4 regions of the uncultured Martelella sp. genome follow, and region 3 is predicted to be linked to each of the others. Evidence: riboswitches for the same ligand, from Rfam matches in the RefSeq annotation. Region 3 holds a riboswitch; each other region holds the start of a gene.
The links. Region 3 has a riboswitch for thiamine pyrophosphate ahead of thiB (thiamine ABC transporter substrate binding subunit). Riboswitches for the same ligand answer to the same signal wherever they lie in the genome.
Positions count from the first base shown of each region.

Region 1: it holds a riboswitch for thiamine pyrophosphate, as region 3 does, so the genes downstream of both, thiC (phosphomethylpyrimidine synthase ThiC) here and thiB (thiamine ABC transporter substrate binding subunit) in region 3, are expected to answer to the same signal.
Region 2: it holds a riboswitch for thiamine pyrophosphate, as region 3 does, so the genes downstream of both, thiM (hydroxyethylthiazole kinase) here and thiB (thiamine ABC transporter substrate binding subunit) in region 3, are expected to answer to the same signal.
Region 4: it holds a riboswitch for thiamine pyrophosphate, as region 3 does, so the genes downstream of both, thiE (thiamine phosphate synthase) here and thiB (thiamine ABC transporter substrate binding subunit) in region 3, are expected to answer to the same signal.

Region 1 is NZ_CAXXFM010000001.1:2,856,952-2,861,608, reverse strand. It holds gene ACHZCU_RS13380 (LysR substrate-binding domain-containing protein) at 1-746, shown strand, start outside; gene thiC (phosphomethylpyrimidine synthase ThiC) at 777-2,585, opposite strand; TPP riboswitch at 2,686-2,802, opposite strand; gene ACHZCU_RS13370 (NAD(P)-dependent oxidoreductase) at 2,932-3,846, shown strand; gene ACHZCU_RS13365 (phosphodiesterase) at 3,918-4,657, shown strand, end outside.
Region 2 is NZ_CAXXFM010000001.1:3,336,533-3,341,189, forward strand. It holds gene ACHZCU_RS15500 (cytochrome c) at 1-271, opposite strand, end outside; gene thiD (bifunctional hydroxymethylpyrimidine kinase/phosphomethylpyrimidine kinase) at 395-1,195, opposite strand; gene thiE (thiamine phosphate synthase) at 1,192-1,830, opposite strand; gene thiM (hydroxyethylthiazole kinase) at 1,827-2,621, opposite strand; TPP riboswitch at 2,671-2,765, opposite strand; gene ACHZCU_RS15520 (enoyl-CoA hydratase-related protein) at 2,871-3,683, opposite strand; gene ACHZCU_RS15525 (CoA-acylating methylmalonate-semialdehyde dehydrogenase) at 3,866-4,657, opposite strand, start outside.
Region 3 is NZ_CAXXFM010000001.1:1,531,693-1,536,349, forward strand. It holds gene ACHZCU_RS07250 (glucan biosynthesis protein G) at 1-1,270, opposite strand, end outside; gene ACHZCU_RS07255 (peptidylprolyl isomerase) at 1,673-2,110, opposite strand; TPP riboswitch at 2,372-2,486, shown strand; gene thiB (thiamine ABC transporter substrate binding subunit) at 2,534-3,547, shown strand; gene thiP (thiamine/thiamine pyrophosphate ABC transporter permease) at 3,567-4,657, shown strand, end outside.
Region 4 is NZ_CAXXFM010000001.1:2,151,597-2,156,253, reverse strand. It holds gene ACHZCU_RS10145 (sugar-binding transcriptional regulator) at 1-445, shown strand, start outside; gene ACHZCU_RS10140 (HAD family phosphatase) at 442-1,119, shown strand; TPP riboswitch at 1,158-1,260, shown strand; gene thiE (thiamine phosphate synthase) at 1,374-2,036, shown strand; gene ACHZCU_RS10130 (TRAP transporter large permease subunit) at 2,033-3,832, shown strand; gene ACHZCU_RS10125 (TRAP transporter substrate-binding protein) at 3,844-4,657, shown strand, end outside.

The DNA of each region.
Region 1 (4,657 bases), 1.3 Mb from region 3:
GGCGCAACGGCCGCGGTCTTGTGCCGACCGAGGCGGGTGAGGCCTTTATCGCCTATGCCCGCCGGATCATCGCGCTGAACGACGAAGCGGCGTTATCGGTCGGCGCTGCCGCCACGACGGCCTCTGTCCGGCTGGGCCTGCCGCAGGATTTCTTCGACGATTTGATGCCCGCAACGCTCCGGACCTTCAGGCAGAATTGCGACAATGTGCATGTCGATATCCGGGCGGGCGAAAACCACAGCCTGGCCGAGGAAGTGCGCGCGGGCCGTCTGGATGCCGCCATCGCCTTCTTCCGCGCCGGCAGCCCGGCCGAGGGCGAAACGCTGTGCCGGCTGCCGATGCGCTGGCTGGCAACGGAGGATGTGATGGCGACGCTGCCGCGCGATCCTGTTCCGCTCGTGCTGTTCAACCATCCCTGCCTGTTCCGGCAGGCAGCTCTCGCGGCTCTGGATGACAGCCGGACGCGCTGGCGCGCCGCACTGACGACGCCAAGCCTCCCGGCCGTCTGGTCGGCGCTGCGGTCGGGTCTGGGCATCGCGGTGCGCACGGATCACGGCAGGCCCGCGGATATCATCAGCGTGGGGCACGATTTTGGCCTGCCGCAGCTGCCATCAATCGAACTGCGCCTCCTGCGTGCGCCGAACATTTCAGGCATTGCCGACCGGCTGGCCGAGGTGCTGCGCCGGGAAACGCTGAGCAAGGTGACGCCAACGGCTGAGACCGAACCGCACACCGAACCTGCATAAGTCATTCCCCGGCAACTGCTTCGAGATGGCTCAAGCCTCCTCTTCGCTTTCCAGCGGAAGGTAAAGCGCCCCGCCCTCGCGGAATTTTTCCGCCATCTTCGCCATGCCCTCTTTCTGGGCTTCGGCGCGAATATCGTGCGAAATACGCATCGAGCAGAATTTCGGCCCGCACATTGAACAGAAATGCGCAACCTTGTGCGCCTCCTTCGGCAGGGTCTCGTCGTGCATCGAGCGTGCGGTTTCAGGATCGAGCGACAGGTTGAACTGGTCCTCCCAGCGGAACTCGAAGCGCGCGCGCGACAGTGCATCGTCACGGATGCGCGCGGCCGGATGCCCCTTGGCAAGATCGGCGGCATGGGCGGCAATCTTGTAGGTGATCACCCCGGTCTTGACGTCATCGCGGTCGGGCAGGCCGAGATGTTCCTTCGGCGTCACATAGCAGAGCATCGCCGTGCCGAACCAGCCGATCATCGCCGCGCCGATGCCGGAGGTGATGTGGTCGTAACCCGGCGCGATATCCGTGGTCAGCGGCCCGAGCGTATAAAATGGCGCCTCGCCGCAGGCCGCAAGCTGCTTGTCCATGTTCGCCTTGATCTTGTGCATCGGCACGTGGCCGGGGCCCTCGATCATCACCTGGCAGTCTTTCGCCCAGGCGATCTGCGTCAGTTCGCCCAGCGTTTCCAGTTCGGCGAATTGCGCCTCGTCATTGGCATCGGCAATCGAGCCGGGGCGCAGGCCATCGCCGAGCGAGAACGACACGTCATAGGCGCGGGCGATATCGCAGATCTCGTCGAAATGCTCGTAGAGGAAGCTCTCGCGATGATGATGAAGGCACCATTTGGCCATGATCGAGCCGCCGCGCGAGACGATGCCGGTCACCCGGCCCACCGTCATCGGGATCATATGCAGCCGTACGCCTGCATGGATGGTGAAATAGTCCACGCCCTGCTCGGCCTGCTCGATCAACGTGTCGCGAAACACCTCCCAGCTTAACTCTTCGGCAATGCCGCCAACCTTTTCCAGCGCCTGATAGAGCGGCACCGTGCCGATCGGAACCGGCGCATTGCGGATGATCCAGTCGCGGATATTGTGGATATTGCGGCCGGTGGACAGGTCCATCACCGTATCGGCGCCCCAGCGCGTGGCCCAGACCATCTTTTCCACTTCCTCGGCCATGGATGAAGTCACGGCGGAATTACCGATATTGGCGTTGATCTTCACCAGAAAATTCCGGCCGATCGCCATCGGCTCGGCCTCGGGGTGGTTGATATTGGCCGGGATGATCGCCCTGCCCTTCGCCACCTCGTCGCGGACGAATTCGGGCGTGATGAAATCGGGGATTTCCGCGCCAAAACTCTCGCCATCGCGCATCAAGGCCTGTTTCGCCGCCTTTCGCCCGAGATTTTCGCGGATGGCCACAAACTCCATTTCAGGCGTGACGATGCCGGCGCGGGCATAGGCCATCTGGGTCACCGCCTTGCCATCCCTGGCCCGGCGCGGCTGATGGCGCACGGGAAATTCCGGCACCAGCCGCTTGCCTTCGGCAAAGCCATTATCCTCCGGCTTCACATGGCGTCCGTCATAGGCGTGCGTGTCGCCGCGCGCGGCAACCCAGCCCTCGCGCAGGCGCGGCAGGCCGCTTTCGATGGCGATATCGGCCTGCGGATCGGTATAGGGGCCGGAGCTGTCATAGACCGTGACGGGCGGCTCGCCGGCGCTTGGGTGCACGTCGATCTCGCGCATCGGGATGCGGATATCGGGATGCAGCATGCCCTTGTGCCAGACGCGGCGGGATGCCGGCAGCGGGCCTGTGGTGACGGTCGGAGAAATATCTTTCATCGGTCGGAGCCTCCATAGCTCTTGGCGTTGGAGACCCAGTTCGACGTTGAATGGAGGAGGCCGCGCATATTGCGCCTGAAAGGAACAGCGGGCCTTATCCCGCGCAGCCGATGCACCATCCCTACGCCAGTGTGAACTGGATCAGGTTCATCGGGTCACTGCGCCGCATAAGCCAGCAGTATCTCAGCCCCTTGTCGGGACCCCCCGGGTGAGCGCGCCAAAATTGCGCCGGATGCGCGAGCTTGTCAACGCCTGCTGCGAAAAACGGTATATACCTGATTTTCGAATTTATGACTTTTATAAATTTCGTTTTTCGGAATGGATAATCGGCCTTAGGCTTGCGCGCATGCCCGATCAGAACGCGCCCGCACCGCAAAGCAGACCGACAGGTTTCATCGGCCTCGGCACGATGGGAACGCCCATGGCACTGAACCTCGTTCAGGCCGGTATGCCGGTTATCGTGTGGAACCGGACGCCGGAACGCTGCATGCCTCTGGAAAAGGCCGGCGCCGCCGTTGCGCCAACGGCAGGCGACCTGTTTTCCCGGTGCGAAACCGTGCTTCTGATGCTCGAAAACGAACGCGCCACAGATGCCGTCCTCGGGCGTGGAACGGACCGCTTCGCCGAACGGGTCGGCGGTCATTGCATCGTTTCGATGGGCACCGTCTCGGCGGCGTATTCCCGAACACTCTCTGATGAAATCACAGCCGCCGGCGGCCATTATGTGGAAGCGCCGGTCTCCGGTTCGCGCAAACCGGCCGAAGCCGGACAGCTTGTCGGCATGCTCGCGGGCGCGCCGGAGGATATGAAACGTCTGCACAGCCTTCTCGCGCCGGTCTGCAAGCAGGTTTTCGAGTGCGGCGCGGTCCCTGCGGCGCTGCAGATGAAGCTCGCGGTCAACGCCTTCCTGATCACCATGGTCACGGGGCTTGCGGAATCCGGGCACTTCGCGGCGCGGCACGGGCTCGACATGGACAAGTTTGCCGAAATCCTGAATGCCGGACCGATGGCGAGCGACGTCTCGAAGGTCAAGATCGACAAGCTCCGCCACCGCAATTTCACTCGTCAGGCCGGAATTTCCGATGTGCTGAAAAACAGCCGGCTGGTGGCTGACGCGGCGCGTTCGGCAGGCACCGCCTTTCCGCTGATGGAGGCGTGTGTGGCGCTCTACGCGGAAACGGAAGCCTTGGGGAACCCGGAGGACGACATGATCGCCGTTATCCGGGCATTCGAGGCGCGCGCCGACCACTCCGGCTCTTGATCTGCCTGTCGCCGCGCGCCACTCTGCGACTGCCCGTACGGCGCCCGCCGGAAAACCTTGAGGATAAAACCATGCTGATCGCCCACCTCTCCGATCCCCACCTTCGCGCCAAAGGCGCGCTTTATCAGGGACTGGTCGATTCGAACGCCATGTTCGATCTCGCGCTCGATACACTTCTGGCGCTGCGCCCGACGCCCGATCTGGTGGTCATCGGTGGCGATCTTGTCGATGGCGGCACGGAAGCCGAATACGAGACGGTGCGAACCGCCCTGCAACGCCTTGACCAGCCTGTCTTCGTGATCCCCGGAAACCATGACGATCGCGAAACCTTCCGCCGTTGTCTTCGTGACCTTGTTCGGCTTCCCGATGAAGGACCGCTGCATTTCGACACGCACGCGCAATGGCCCGTCAGGGTGATCGGCTTCGATGTGACGGTCCCCGGGCAACACTATGGCGAGATCACCGAGGCGTCACTCGCATGGCTGGAGCAGAGACTGACCGAACGCCCGGATCAGCCGACAATGCTCTTGATGCACCAGCCGCCCGTCGACAGCGGCATCGGCTTCATCGATACCTACAAATGTTTCGGCGGCGACCGACTGGCGGCACTGGTCGGCCGGCATGACAATGTGGAGCGCGTGTTGTGCGGTCACATTCACCGCTTCATGCAGATCGGGTTCGGCGGCCGCCAGCTGATGACGGCGCCGAGCACCACGACAGCCATCGCACTCAAGCTGGAGGAGGATGCATCGCCGGCCTCCTTCGTCGAGCCGCCGGCCTTTCTTTTGCACCACTGGCGCAAAGGCGGCGG
Region 2 (4,657 bases), 1.8 Mb from region 3:
GACTTGCCTCGCTGTCGTTTCCGGTTTTCGAATCCTCGGGAAAATGCGTCGGGAAGTCGGTCGCATGCGTTGCAATCGATGAAAGCGCGCCCTCGACGACGACCGGGTCATAAGCCTTCTGGCCCTTGGCGATGGCGCCCAGCTGGCCCATGGCCTGTCCGATGGCTTTCATGTCGTCCTGGCGAAGCATTTGCGGAGCATCCTGTGCAATCACGGTGCCCGCGCTCAGACAGAGCGACAATGCGCCTGCAATCAAAAACTGCTTCTTCATTCGGTTCCTCCTTCTCTTCCTGCCGGCACTATACTGTGCTGCCGGCAGGAAACCAATGGGAAGAGGATATTGTTGGCGTTCAAATGGGTGTGTCTGAGTGTTAATCACCACTCTGTGTTGAAATCACGGCCAGAAGGCGTGGAAATGGTGGGTCGGGCCGTGACCGGAGCCGACGGCAAGCGCGTCTGATGCGGCGATGGCGTCGGCGACATAGGTTTTGGCCTCTGTGGCCGCATCACTAAGTGGAAGCCCCTTGCCGATCTCGGCGGCAATCGCACTTGAGAGCGTGCAGCCCGTGCCATGGGTGTTTTCCGTTTCGATGCGCTTGCCTTCAAGCCATTGATGGCCCTCTGCGGTCACCAGAAGATCGGGGCAGTCTTCACCGTCCAGATGCCCGCCTTTCAGTAGCACGGCCTGCGGCCCGAGACCGCGCAGCGCCTGGGCCTGGGCGATCATCGTGTCGCGATCGGTGGCGACGTCTTCGTCCAGCAGGGCTGCCGCTTCCGGCAGGTTCGGCGTCAGGAGCGCGGCGAGCGGCAGCAGATGCTCCTTCAATGCCTCGACCGCATCTTCCGGCAGGAGCCGGTGGCCGCCCTTGGCCACCATCACGGGATCGAGCACCACCGGAACTTCGACATGGTGGCGCAGGCAGTCGGCAATGGTGACTGCGATATTGGCATTGGCGATCATGCCGATCTTGATCGCGCTGACGGAAACATCGTCGAAGATTGCGGTGATCTGTTCGGAGACGAAGGCTGAGGGCACCTCGTGCACGCCGGTGACGCCCCTGGTGTTTTGCGCCGTCAGCGCCGTCATGGCCGCCATGCCATAGGTGCCGCGTGCGGAAAAGGTCTTGAGGTCGGCCTGAATGCCGGCGCCGCCTGACGGGTCGGAACCGGCGATTGAAAGTATATTCGCAATCATGTCTTTGCCTTCCCGATGGCCGCTGAAAGGGCCACCGCTGCGTGATGGGGATCGGGTTGTCCGCAGATCGCCGAGACGACGGCGATGCCATCTGCACCGGCCTGAAATGTGGCCGGTATGTGCTCGGCTTTCAACCCGCCGATGGCCACGACCGGCAGGCCGGACCGCCCTGCCACTTCGGCAAGCCCGTCAAATCCGAGCGGAGCGGCATGGCCGGGTTTTGTACCGGTCGCGAAAACCGGGCCTGCGCCGATATAATCCAGCGGGGCCGGGTTGAAACACCGTGCGGCCTCAAGGCTGTCGATCGAAAGACCGAGCAGCATGTCGGGCCCGATTTTCGCGCGCACGGCCACCGGGTCGTCGTCCGACTGGCCGACATGGACACCGTCTGCGCCAAGCGCGATTGCTGCTTCGACATCGTCATTGACGATCAGGCGGGCATCCGTGCCGGCCAGAACCTGCTGCAGCTTGCGTCCGGCTGCAATCCGTTCGGATGTGGTGGCGTCCTTCATCCGAAGCTGGACCATGGTGGCGCCTCCGCGCACGGCCTGCCGGGTCGTTTCTGTCATGCCGAGGGTGCTGCAAAGCACGGGATCAAGCACGAGATAAAGCGAAAGGTCGAAAACCGGTCTCATGAAAGTGTAATCCTTGCCTCGGCTTCAAGTTCCGCCGGCGTCAGCGATGCGAGCTGATCGAGAAAATGGACAGCGAATGTGCCGGGGCCCTCAGCGATGTCATGCGCATGGCTGCCGGCGACGGCATAGAAGGAAAGGGCGGCCACGGTTGCAGAAAACGGATCGTCCGGCCGGGCGCCTGCAAAGGCGCCGACAAGGCAGGTCAGCGCGCAGCCGAGCGCCGTCACCTTCGGCATGATCGGGGAGCCGCCGTGAATGCGTGCGCTGCGGGTGCCATCGGTGACAAAGTCGTTTTCACCAGTGACGGCCACCACCATGGTGCGCTCGGACGCCAGCCGGCGGGCGGTTTCCTCGGCCGCTTCCACGCTGTCACCGGCATCCACGCCCTTGCCGCCGCCTGTCGCGCCGGAAAAGGCGAGGATTTCAGACGCGTTGCCGCGCAGGATCGTCGGTCCGCGCTCAAGCAGTTCGCGGGCGGCCTTTCTGCGAAAATCCGTTGCAAAATGGGCAACAGGATCAAAAACCCAGGGTGTGCCCTTGGCCGTAGCGCCGTCGATAGCGGCCTTCATGCCGCCGATCCACAGCGGTGACAGGGTGCCGATATTGACGGTGAGAGCGGAGGCCAGTCCGGCGAATTCGCCGGCTTCTTCCTCGCAATGCACCATGGCCGGGGAGGCGCCGGCCGAAAGCAGCACATTGGCGGCGACATTCATCGCCACGTAATTGGTGATGCACTGCACCAACGGCGCCTTTTCGCGCATTTCGGTGAGAATGGTCGCGGTGTCTGTCATTCCGGTTTCCCTTTCAGTTGTGGCGGAAAAGCCGGACGGACCAGAACAACGGAAGGCCCGAGTGACTCCCTCCGCCGGTATGATCCGGATCAGGTTCCAAGGGTGCTTCTCAGCCCGCTGCAGCGGACGCCCCCGTCGCTCTTGATGGCGTTGTTATATCAGAAAAAAGCGCCCCGATAAGGGGCGTTGCAGGTCGAGGGGAATTTTTATTGTCGCCTTTGGTTCACCGCAAAATCCCTGCGGATACAGTCATCTGTCGCGTATCTGTGTGGGATGGGGGAGTGGGCCGCGTTTTTTGCCCGAAGCCCCGTGAAGATGGGTCATCAGTGTTTGCGTGCGGATGAGAAGTGCGGGATCTTTCAGCAGTTCCGCGCGCTTGCAGGCGATGCCGGCTGTCTGTTCATCGCTCAGCGGTACGGCGCTGGCCAGCTGGTTGAGTTGCAGCTTGGTGTTGGCAATGCCTTGGGGGGTGCAGCGGGCAATGCGGTTCGCCACCGCGCCGATACGCCGGTCGAGGGCCACCGGTGTTTCGAAAATATCGTTGAAGATACCGGCACAGCGAGCATCCTCTGCATTCATCGGAGCGGCCGTCAGAAACAGTTCCTTGATGGAATGAAGGCCGGCAACCGACAGAAACCGGCTGTAATCTTTCGGATTGAAGGGGATGCCCAGCCTGTTTGCGGTCATGACGACACTTGCGGTCTTGAGCGCATAGACAAGATCGGCGGCCAGCAGCAGCCAGAGCGCACCGGCATAGACCGTGCCTTCGACCTGGGCGATCACCGGAAGCGGGGAGGCGTAAATCGCCTCGAACATGGCAAATATCGGATCATCCGCAAGGTCATCGTCAGGTCTGTATTCATTCAGGTCATGGCCTGCGGAGAAGATGCCGTGCGAGGTCTGAGCCTTGATCACCACGACCCGCACGCCCAGTTTCTCGGCCTGTTCGAGGCAGGAGATCACGGCCTTCGACATCTCCGCATCGAAGGCGTTGCGGGTACACGGGTTATCGATTGTAATCGTGGCAACCTTGTCTTCGAAGCGAAAATCGATCTTGTCCATCCGTCGTTCTCCTTAGTCGTGACGAAAGGGGGTAAATGCAACTAAAGGATGATTTTGTCGAAATTACGCGTTTGGATGACGCCTGTTTGCGGACGTCGAAGACAACCAGACCGCCGCAACGAAAAACCCCGGCAGGTCGCCCTGCCGGGGTGGGGGACATCATGACGGTCCTGCGTCGAGGCTTATTTCATCGTCGGCATGGAGAATTCCGCGCCCGAGCGGATGCCCTTGGGCCAGCGGCTGGTGATGGTCTTCATCCGGGTGTAGAAGCGCACGCCTTCCGGCCCGTGCATGTGGTGATCGCCGAACAGCGACGCCTTCCAGCCGCCGAAGGAATGAAATGCCATCGGGACCGGGATCGGCACATTGATGCCGACCATGCCGACCCTGATCTTGTGGGCGAATTCGCGCGCGGCATCGCCATCGCGGGTGAAGATTGCCGTGCCATTGCCGAATTCGTGGTCGTTGATCCACTGCGCCGCTTCGTCATAGCTTGAAGCACGGGCAACGGAGAGAACCGGACCGAAAATCTCTTCCTTGTAGATTTTCATATCGGTGGTGACCCGGTCGAACAGTGTCGCGCCGACGAAATAGCCGTTTTCATAGCCCTGCAGTTTCAGGCTGCGGCCATCGACAACAAGATCGGCACCTTCTTCGACGCCCGAATCGATATAGCCGAGAACCTTGTCGCGGGCCGCTGCGGTGACCACTGGCCCCATATCGGCCTCCGAATCGGTGCCGGGGCCGACCTTGAGGGCCGAAATGCGGGGTTTGAGCTTTTCGATCAGCCGTTCGGCGGTCTCGTCACCCACCGGAACGGCAACGGAGATTGCCATGCAGCGCTCGCCGGCAGAGCCGTAGGCTGCGCCCATCAGCGCGTCGGCAGCCTGATCCATGTCGGCATCGGGCATCACGATCATGTGGTTCTTGGCCCCACCCAGCGCCTGGCAGCGTTTGCCGGCCGCCGTTGCCGT
Region 3 (4,657 bases):
CTTCCTCGATCGCACCCCATGTCAGGCGGTACGAATATTCGGCCGATTCTCCGGCCTTGGCCGGGGCTTCAGGCTGCCAGAAGCACACGACATTGTCGTTGACTTCCTTGTCGGTCGGGATTTCGACCAGCGAGATCGAACCCTTGCCCCAGGTGCCGAGCGGCTCGACGAGGAGCGAGGGCCGACGTTCGTAATGGGCTTCGGCGTCCTGATAGTCCTCGAATTCCCGATGGCGCTGGTAAAGCCCGAAGGCGCGCGGATCGGTTTCGGTGAAGAAGGAATTCGCAAGCTTCTTCGCGTTCTGCAGGTTGCGCCACAACTCTGTACCATCGGCACGCACGATCTTCAGCCCTTCGCTGTCGTGAACACGTTCCCGATAGTCGTCAAACGCATGATGGTTGGCCGGCCCGAACAGGAACATCGAAGTCATAGGTGCAACGCCGAGACGGGCGATATCGTTCCGGAAAAACAATCGCGCGGTCACATCCATGCGCGTATTCTTGCCGGGCGTGATCACGAACCGGTAGGCGCCGGTGACGCTCGGACCGTCGAGCGCGGCAAAAACGGTGATCTTTTCGCCTTCCGCAACGGGGCGAACGATGTAGAACGCGGAAAACCGCGGAAACTCCTCGCCCTGGTCCGTGGCGGTGTTGACCGCCAGGCCGCGGGCCGACAACCCGTAAAGATTGCCCTGACCGAGCGCACGGAAATAGGAAGAGCCCAGGAAGGAAATCAGCTCGTCGGAAACATCGGGCCGGTTCAGCGGATAGTTGATGCGGAAACCGGCAACGCCGGGAAATTCAGCATCCCTGAACTGCGCGATATCGAGCGGCGAGCGATAGATGAAGTCGTCGGCGGAAAACACCAGCTTTTCGGCATCGCCATTGGCGACTTCGTAAATCTCCACCGGCGTCTTGAACAGCCAGCCGAGCGAAAAGGCCTGAAGCTGGAAATTCGACTGGTCCCGCCAGATCGCCTTGTTGGGATCGTAGCGGATTGCCCGGTAATCATCATAGTGGAGCGAATTGAAGGGTTCGGCAACATCCTGCGGCGGTGCCTCATAGGGCTGCGCCGCCTTTTCCTTCATCCGGGCCGTCAGCGTATCGAAGGTAAACGCGTCGGGGGCCGGTGCCTGCGCTTCCACTTCCGCATTCTGATCCGGTACCTTGCCGGGTTCCACCGCGGCGCCTTGAGCAAATGCCTTGCTTCCCAAACCGGAGAAAGCCAGCGCTCCCGCGGCCGTTTGCGCCAGAAAAACTCGTCTCTTCATTCAAATTCCCGTCGGTTGAAAAGGGGAGGCCGAAAATGTTGCATTGCACCAAAACCGGCGCCGGAATTGCGTTTTTTGAATGTATTCGCTCTCGGGCAAGATCGCGCGAAAACCGTCTCGGCGGTAAGCGCAGACACTTCGGAAACGGCGCAAGCCCGTTTCGGTTCCACACTGACGCAAAAAACAGACATCGGTATCCATCCGGTCGCAAACAGGGTCTGCCCGGAGAGCCGGGCATCAAAAGGGGCTGGGACGCCATACAGCATTCCAGCCCCTTTTTTAGGGCAGCCATTCAACCAAAGAATGGCAAGATCATGGCAATACGCCTTTTTCGCGCCGCAATATCTACAAACTCACTGTCGAGCTGTCGGAATGGCTGCGCCAACAAAATATGCTTTCTTTTCAAGCCGCGTTGACGATTTCAACGAGCTCGACGGCGAAATTCAGATCCTGCCCGGCAAGCGGATGGTTGGCATCCACGGTTACCTGCTCTTCCTCGACCTTGGTCACGACCAGCGGCACGGTTTCACCGGTGGGCGTGCGCGCCTGAAGCTGCATGCCCGGTTCCACTTCAACCTCGGCCGGCATGGCCGACTTCGGCACGACCTGAACCTTCTGCGGATCATGCGGCCCATAGGCCTCTTCCGACGGCACCTGCACCTGGCGGCTGTCGCCGACATTCATACCGGCGATCTCGCGATCGAGCCCCGGGATGATCTGGCCGGCACCGACGGTAAACTCAAGCGGCTGACGGCCTTCGGAAGAATCGAAGGTCGAACCGTCATTGAGGGTTCCTGTATAGTGAATACGAACGGTGTCCCCGCTCTTGGCTTCTGTCATTGGTGTGCTCCTTCCTTTGAACACTGAGCGCATCGGCACAGCACCGGCTCAAACCGGCCTCAGGCCCAGGCGCCGTTTCTTTTTCCTGAGGCTCCGGCCTTCGACCGGAAAGCGCCCCAGAGGATGAGCCGACACACTTTCCTGCATGACGACTGGCGGGTACATCCGAAATACCGGATGCGCCTCTTACCTAGTCACTTTCACGTGTATTTTCAAATCCGTCCGGCCTTGAATTCCACGGAAGCCCGCGATAGGTGTTGAAAAGCTCTAACGGGGTGCGGAACGCGGCTTCGACGTCGTCCGCTGAGAGGTGAAGAACCAACCCGAGGAACCTGATCCGGTTAACACCGGCGGAGGGATTAGACGCGTGAACGATCCGACGCCCTTTTCCCATGTTGATTGAGACACCACGAAGGAGGCGTCATGCCCGGCCATCATCTTTCGATTTCGATTGCAGCGCTGGCGCTGCTGGCTGCAGGCGGCGCGCTGGCTGAAGACGGCAAGGTGCTGACCGTCTATACCTATGAAAGCTTCAACACCGAATGGGGCCCGGGCCCGCTGGTCAAGCAGGCTTTCGAGGCCGAATGCGGCTGCACCGTCAAATTCGTCGGCGCGGAAGATGGCGTTGCCCTGCTCAACCGGCTGAAGCTCGAGGGCCGTTCAAGCCCCGCAGACATCGTGCTCGGCCTCGACAATAATCTGATCCACGAGGCAAAGGAGACGGGGCTTTTTGCCGCCTCCGGCGTTTCCACCGACAATCTCGACATCCCCGGCGGGTTTGAAGACGACATTTTCGTCCCTTTCGACTACGGCTATTTCGACATCGTCTACGACAGCGAGAGCATCGCATCTCCGCCGACCACGCTTGACGAACTGGTCAACGGACCGGCTGACGAAAAGATCGTGATCGAGGACCCGCGCACATCGACGCCGGGCCTTGGCATGCTGCTGTGGATGAAATCCGTCTATGGCGACGAGGCGGCGGCAAAGTGGGAAGCGCTTTCGGACCGCATTCTGACGGTCGCGCCCGGATGGTCGGAAGCCTACGGCCTGTTCACCAGCGGCGAGGCGCCGATGGTGCTTTCCTACACCACCTCGCCGGCCTATCACCAGATTGCCGAGGAAACCGACCGCTACAAGGCCGCAGACTTCGAGGACGGGCTCTATATCCAGATCGAGGTGGCTGGCATGACGACGATGGCGGACGATCCGGCGCTGGCCAGATCCTTCCTCGCATTCATGCTTACGCCCGGCTTTCAGGATGCAATCCCGACCCACAACTGGATGATGCCGGCTGCCGCAACCTCCGAGCCGCTACCGGATGCCTTCCAGAATGCCGTCACGCCGGACAGGACGCTGCAATTCGCCCCGGATGTCGTGGCTGAAAACCGGCAGGCCTGGATCGACGAATGGCTGAACGCGATGAGCGCGCGGTGAGCGCTGCGGGACGACGGTTTTGTATCTGACCACGGCAGAGTTTCGCCGGAGCCTTTCCGCCGGCATCATGTCCCTTGCGGGCGTTATCGGCTTCATTGCCGTGGCGGTGGCCGCCCTTTCCGGCTTCGGGCGGATTGGCGATGCGGTCTCGGTCATGAACGAGCCCTATGTCTGGCGCATTCTGCGTTTCACGCTCTATCAGGCCTTCCTGTCCACCGTGCTGTCCGTGGCGCTTGCCATTCCCGTTGCCCGTGCGATGGCGCGGCGGCCGCATTTTTTCGGCCGGATATGGATTGTCCGGCTGATGGCCGTGCCGCTGGGACTGCCGGTGCTGATCGGTGCGCTCGGCATTATCGGCATATGGGGACGGCAGGGCCTTTTCAACGATGCGCTGGCTTTTGCGGACTTTGGCCGCCCGCTGCAGATCTACGGCCTGCAGGGCATCCTGATTGCCCATGTCTATTTCAACCTGCCGCTGGCCGCCCGCCTGTTTCTGGCAGGCATCGAGCGCGTGCCGCAGGAATATTTCAAGACCGCCGCAATGCTGTCGATGCCGCAACGCAGCATCTTTCGCTTCATCGAATGGCCGGTGATCGCGCCGCTGATCCCGGGCGTTGCCGGACTGGTCTTCATGCTGTGCGCCACCTCTTTCACGCTGGTGCTGATATTGGGCGGCGGGCCGGCGGCGACCACGATCGAGGTCGCGATCTATCAGGCGCTTCGCTTCGATTTCAATCCCGCACGCGCCGTCGCCCTTTCCGGCATGCAGATTGCCGTAACGGCACTGGTGCTTGCCGCCCTTGCCCTTTTTCCGAAGGCGAAAGACCCGGGCGCCAGCGCCAGCAGCGATGTCAGCCGGCGCCCCGACGGCGACCACCGCCTTTCGCGCGGCATCGATGCCGGGTTGATTGCAGTGTTTCTGGTCTGGCTCGCCCTGCCGCTGGCGATGATCGTGGTGAAGGGCGCGGGCGCAGACCTGCCCGGGCTCTTGCGCGAACCCGCCTTCCTCAGGGCCACGGCCACCAGTCTCGCCATTGCGTTTTCGGCGGCTCTGGTTTCGCTCGCCCTGGCGCTTTCCTTCATCGCCGCCACCGGCGCAATCGAAACGCT
Region 4 (4,657 bases), 620 kb from region 3:
TTCGCTGTTTGCCGCCCCGGTCTACCTCTCGCCCGGCACAGACAGGGAAGAGTTTCTCTCCGATGCCGTTTTCAGCGAGCATCTGGAAAAGCTGAAAACCCTCGATCTCGCCGTTCTGGTTGCCGGCGACCTGTCCGACAGGTCCGTTTTGATGAACACCGGACTGCCGTCCAGTGTCACACCGGCGACCCTTTCCGAAAAAGGCGCGGTCGGCGATATCGTCGGCCATTTTATCGATCACAACGGCCGGGAGGTCGACCACTTCATCAATGACTGTGCCGTCGGCATCCGGCTTGATGCGCTTGAGAAGGTTCCCGAGCGGGTGCTTGCCGCAGCCGGCACACACAAGGTCGACGTCATCATCGCCGCCATCCGCCGCGGGCTCGTTACCACGCTTGTGACCGACGACATCACCGCCGAACGCATTCTGGCCAGGACCTCATGAAGAAAACAGTTATTTTCGATTTCGACGGTGTGCTCGCCAACAGCGAAATCATCGCGCTCGCCGAACTCCAGACCTCACTTGAAGAATACGGAATAACGGTCGACTGGGATACGCTGGTCGAGAAGTTTCTCGGCGCCTCGATCAAACAGATCACCGCCTTTGTCGAAAACAGCACCGGCAAGCCGGTTGAGCCCGCGTTTCAGAAGGACTGGTATGCGCGGCTGTTTGACCGCTACGCCCGCGAACTGCAGCCGATGACGGGTGCCGCGGACATGCTCGACAGTCTGGATGCAGCCGGCATCGGCTACTGCATCGCGTCCGGCGGCTCCTACAAACGGCTGGGTGTGGCGCTTGAGTGTATCGGCTTTGCCGACCGTTTCCGCGGCCGCGCTTTCAGTGCGGAATCGGTCGAACACGGCAAGCCCGCGCCCGACGTTTTTCTGTACGCCGCCGAACAGAGCGACGCGCAGGCCGGCGACTGTGTCGTGCTTGAAGACTCGATTGCCGGCGTCATTGCCGCCGGCCGCGCCGGGATGCGCTGTGTCGGCTTTGTCGGCGGCGGCCACCTTGAAGGCATAAGGCCGCTTCATGCCGAACGGCTTCAGAGCGCAGGCGCCGACACCGTGCTCACAGACCTGTCCGGTTTCCGGCAAGCCGCGTTCGGCGCTGCCTGAAGCCTGTTGACAGGGGGCGCAAAGCCCGACAGAATCACGGAAATTCCGAGGGGAGCATCATCCGATGCTGAGATGGCAATGCGCCGGACCCTTGAACCTGATCCGGGTCATACCGGCGTAGGAACGGAAAATGGTTGCCTTCCCTGTTTTCGCGCCCGCGCCGCTGCCCGGTCTTCGTATGATCGTGGAGCGCTTTCTATGCCGTTGGACATTCGTAACATCTGCCCGCCGGGAACTCTTGCCGGGGCACGGCCATGAGAACGGTCGACTATCGCCTGAACGCCATTGTCGATGCCGGTCTGGTTGAGGCCGCGCCGCTGGCGGAGTTGGCGCGGCTTGCCGCCGAAAACGGCGCAACGCTGATCCAGTATCGCGACAAATTCGCCAAAACCCGTCAGATGGTCGAACGCGCCGTTCAAATCCGCGCGGCGCTTGTGCCCACCGGCGTGCCCTTCGTCGTCAATGACCGGATCGACGTGGCCCTTGCGGCCGAGGCCGACGGGGTGCATCTGGGCAGCGACGACATGCCGGCGGAGATCGCCCGGAAGCTGCTTGGCCCGGACGCCATTATCGGGCTCACGGTCAAGAACGCCTCCGATGGCGCCAGGGCGGCGGCCGCACCGGTCGATTACGCCTGTATCGGCGGTGTTTTCCAGACGCTTTCCAAGATCAATATGGATCCTCCGGTGGGCCTCAACGGCTTTCGTGCGCTGCGCCGCGGCCTCAAACGGGCGCGGCCCGACCTGCCGGTTGGCGCGATTGCCGGTATCAAGCTTGAAGACGTGCCACGGCTGATGGCCGAAGGCGCCGACGGCATTGCGGTGATTTCCGCGATTTTCCACGCACCCGACGTTTCAGCCGCAACCCGTGAACTCCGCCGCAGCGTAGACACGGCCATCGCACCCCCGGCACAATGACGGAAAAGCCCGGCACGCTGCACGCCCGGGCAGCACAGCTTGCCACGCGGCTGGAAACGGCACTCGCGATGGTCGCCGCCACCGTGCTGGCGGTGATGCTCGCCGTGGTGCTGACCAGCGTGGTTCTGCGCTATCTGTTTCACACCGGCGTTATCGGAACGGAAGATCTCGGCATCTGGCTGAATGTGGCGCTGATTGCCCTTGCCGCACCGCTTGTGCTGTCCGGCCCGCTTTCCATGCGGCTTGATCTGCCTTTCGGCCCGGCTGCCAAAAAACTGGCCGGCATCATTGCCGATGCGTTCAGCCTGCTGGCGGCTCTTGTGCTGATTTTCGGCAGCACGCGCGTCGTGAACCTCATCGGCGGCACATCGCCGGCACTCGGCCTTCCCGAATGGGTGCGTTTTGCGGTGACCGGCGCAGGCGGCGGTCTTCTCGCGATCATTCTGGTTCTTCGTCGCATCGGCGAACGGCAGGCTCTGCCGCTTGCCGCATCCGCGACCCTCGCATCCGCAGTCTATTACGCCTGCCTGCACGTCACCGTCACAACCGCCCTGCCTGCGAGCATTGCGATCGCGATAGCGGCGGCGGTCGGCCTTGTCGCCGCCGCACCGCTTGCCCACGCCTTCATCGCGGCGGCGATGATCGCCATTCCCTTCGGCGGCAATCTTGGAACGGAAACCATCGTCACCACGACCGTTTCCGGCATGTCCCACTTTCTGTTGCTCGCCATTCCGTTCTTTTTGCTGACGGGGGCAGCCCTTTCCGCCTCGGGCGCGGCAACGCACCTTGTGGCCTTCGCCGCCTCACTGGTCGGCCACCGGCGCGGGGGGCTGGCGCAGACGGTGCTGGCCACCGGCACGCTGTTTTCCGGGGCCTCCGGCTCGTCGGTCGCCAATGCCGTGTTTTCCGCCACCACCTTTCACCCGGAACTGGTGCGCCATGGCTATCCGCCGGCCCGCTCCGGCGCGATCATTGCCGCCTCGTCGGTGCTCGACAACATCATCCCGCCGTCAATCGCCTTCCTGATCCTGGCGGCCGCGACCGACCTTTCCGTGGGCGCGCTGCTTCTCGGCGGGCTGTTTGCGGGGCTGGTGATGGCGGCGGCTCTCTCCATCGCCATTTACCTCACGACCCGCAATCTGCCCGGCAGCAGACCGGCGGCCAGGGGCGAACGCCGGCGATCCCTGCTGGCAGCGGTCCCCGCCTTCGGGCTCGGCGTCATCGTGGTTGCCGGCATCCGCATCGGCATCGTCACCACCACCGAGGCGGCAGCCCTTGCGGCCATCTATGCGCTTGCACTTGCGGCTTTTTCGAAAACGCGCCGGACAGCGCTTTTTTCGGTTTTCCGGCAGACCGCGACCGAAGCGGCGGCCATCGGCCTTCTCATCGGTTCGGCCGGACCGTTTGCCTTTCAGCTGGCCGTTGACCGCGTATCCGGCATGATCGCCTCAACCGTTGCCGCTTTCGGCGGTTCTCCCGCCGCGGTCCTGGCCTTTTCCGTCATCGTTCTGCTTGGCGCCGGGCTGGTTCTCGATATCGGCGCGGCGATCCTGCTTTTAGGCCCCCTTCTGCTGCCGCTTGCCACCGGTTCCGGCATCGACCCGATCGCCTTCGGCGTGATCATCGTCACCACGCTGATGATCGGCGGCCTGACGCCGCCGGTCGGCATGCTGGTTCTGGTGGTGGCCGGTGTGACGGAGGTTCCCTCGGCCGAGCTTTTTCGCGCGGTGCTGCCCTATCTCGCCGCGCTTCTTGCGGCAATCGCCATTCTGTGCATCTGCACCCTGTTGATCTGAGAGGAAACGTCATGCAGCCCCTCACCCGTCGCCATTTCCTGAAAGCCGCTACGCTGACCGCGCTTTCGGCCCCGTATATCGCCCGCCCGGCCCTGGCGCAGACCACGGTGACCGTGGCCTCATTGCTCGGAGAGGACAAGCCGGAAACCAGAATCTGGCGCTATATCGCCGAAAAGGCCGAGGAACGGCTGCCCGGCCGTTTTCGCTTCAACATCGTCGCCAATGGCGCGCTGGGCGGGGAAAAACAGGTTGCCGACAGCATCCGCCTCGGTTCCGTGCAGGCGAGCCTTTCGACCGTTTCGGCGCTGTCGTCATGGGTGCCGCAATTGCAGATCCTCGACCTGCCGTTCCTGTTTCGCAGTCCTGAACACCTTGGCCGCGTGGTTGCAGGCCCCGTGGGCGCGGAACTGAAAAGCGCGCTTGCCGATGAGCGCTTCATCGTCGGCGGCTTTATCGACTACGGCGCCCGCCATCTTCTGACGAAAACGCCGGTAACCCGGCCGGAAGGGCTTGAAGGCGTCACGATCAGGGTAATCAACAGTCCGCTTCATACCGGGTTGTGGAGCGCCTTTGGCGCGGTTCCCGTCGGCATCCCGATTACCGAGACCTATAACGCGCTGGCCACCGGGGTTGCGGATGCCATGGACCTGACCAAATCCGCCTATGCCGGTTTCAAGCTCTACGAGGTCGTGCCGTGCCTGACCGAAACCGGGCATATCCGCGCGTCCGGCGTGATCTATTTTTCACAAGCGTTCTGGAACGGGCTCGATCCCGAGGCCCAGACCGTTCTGGAGGCGATTTCAGCCGAGGCCGCGCTCTATTTCA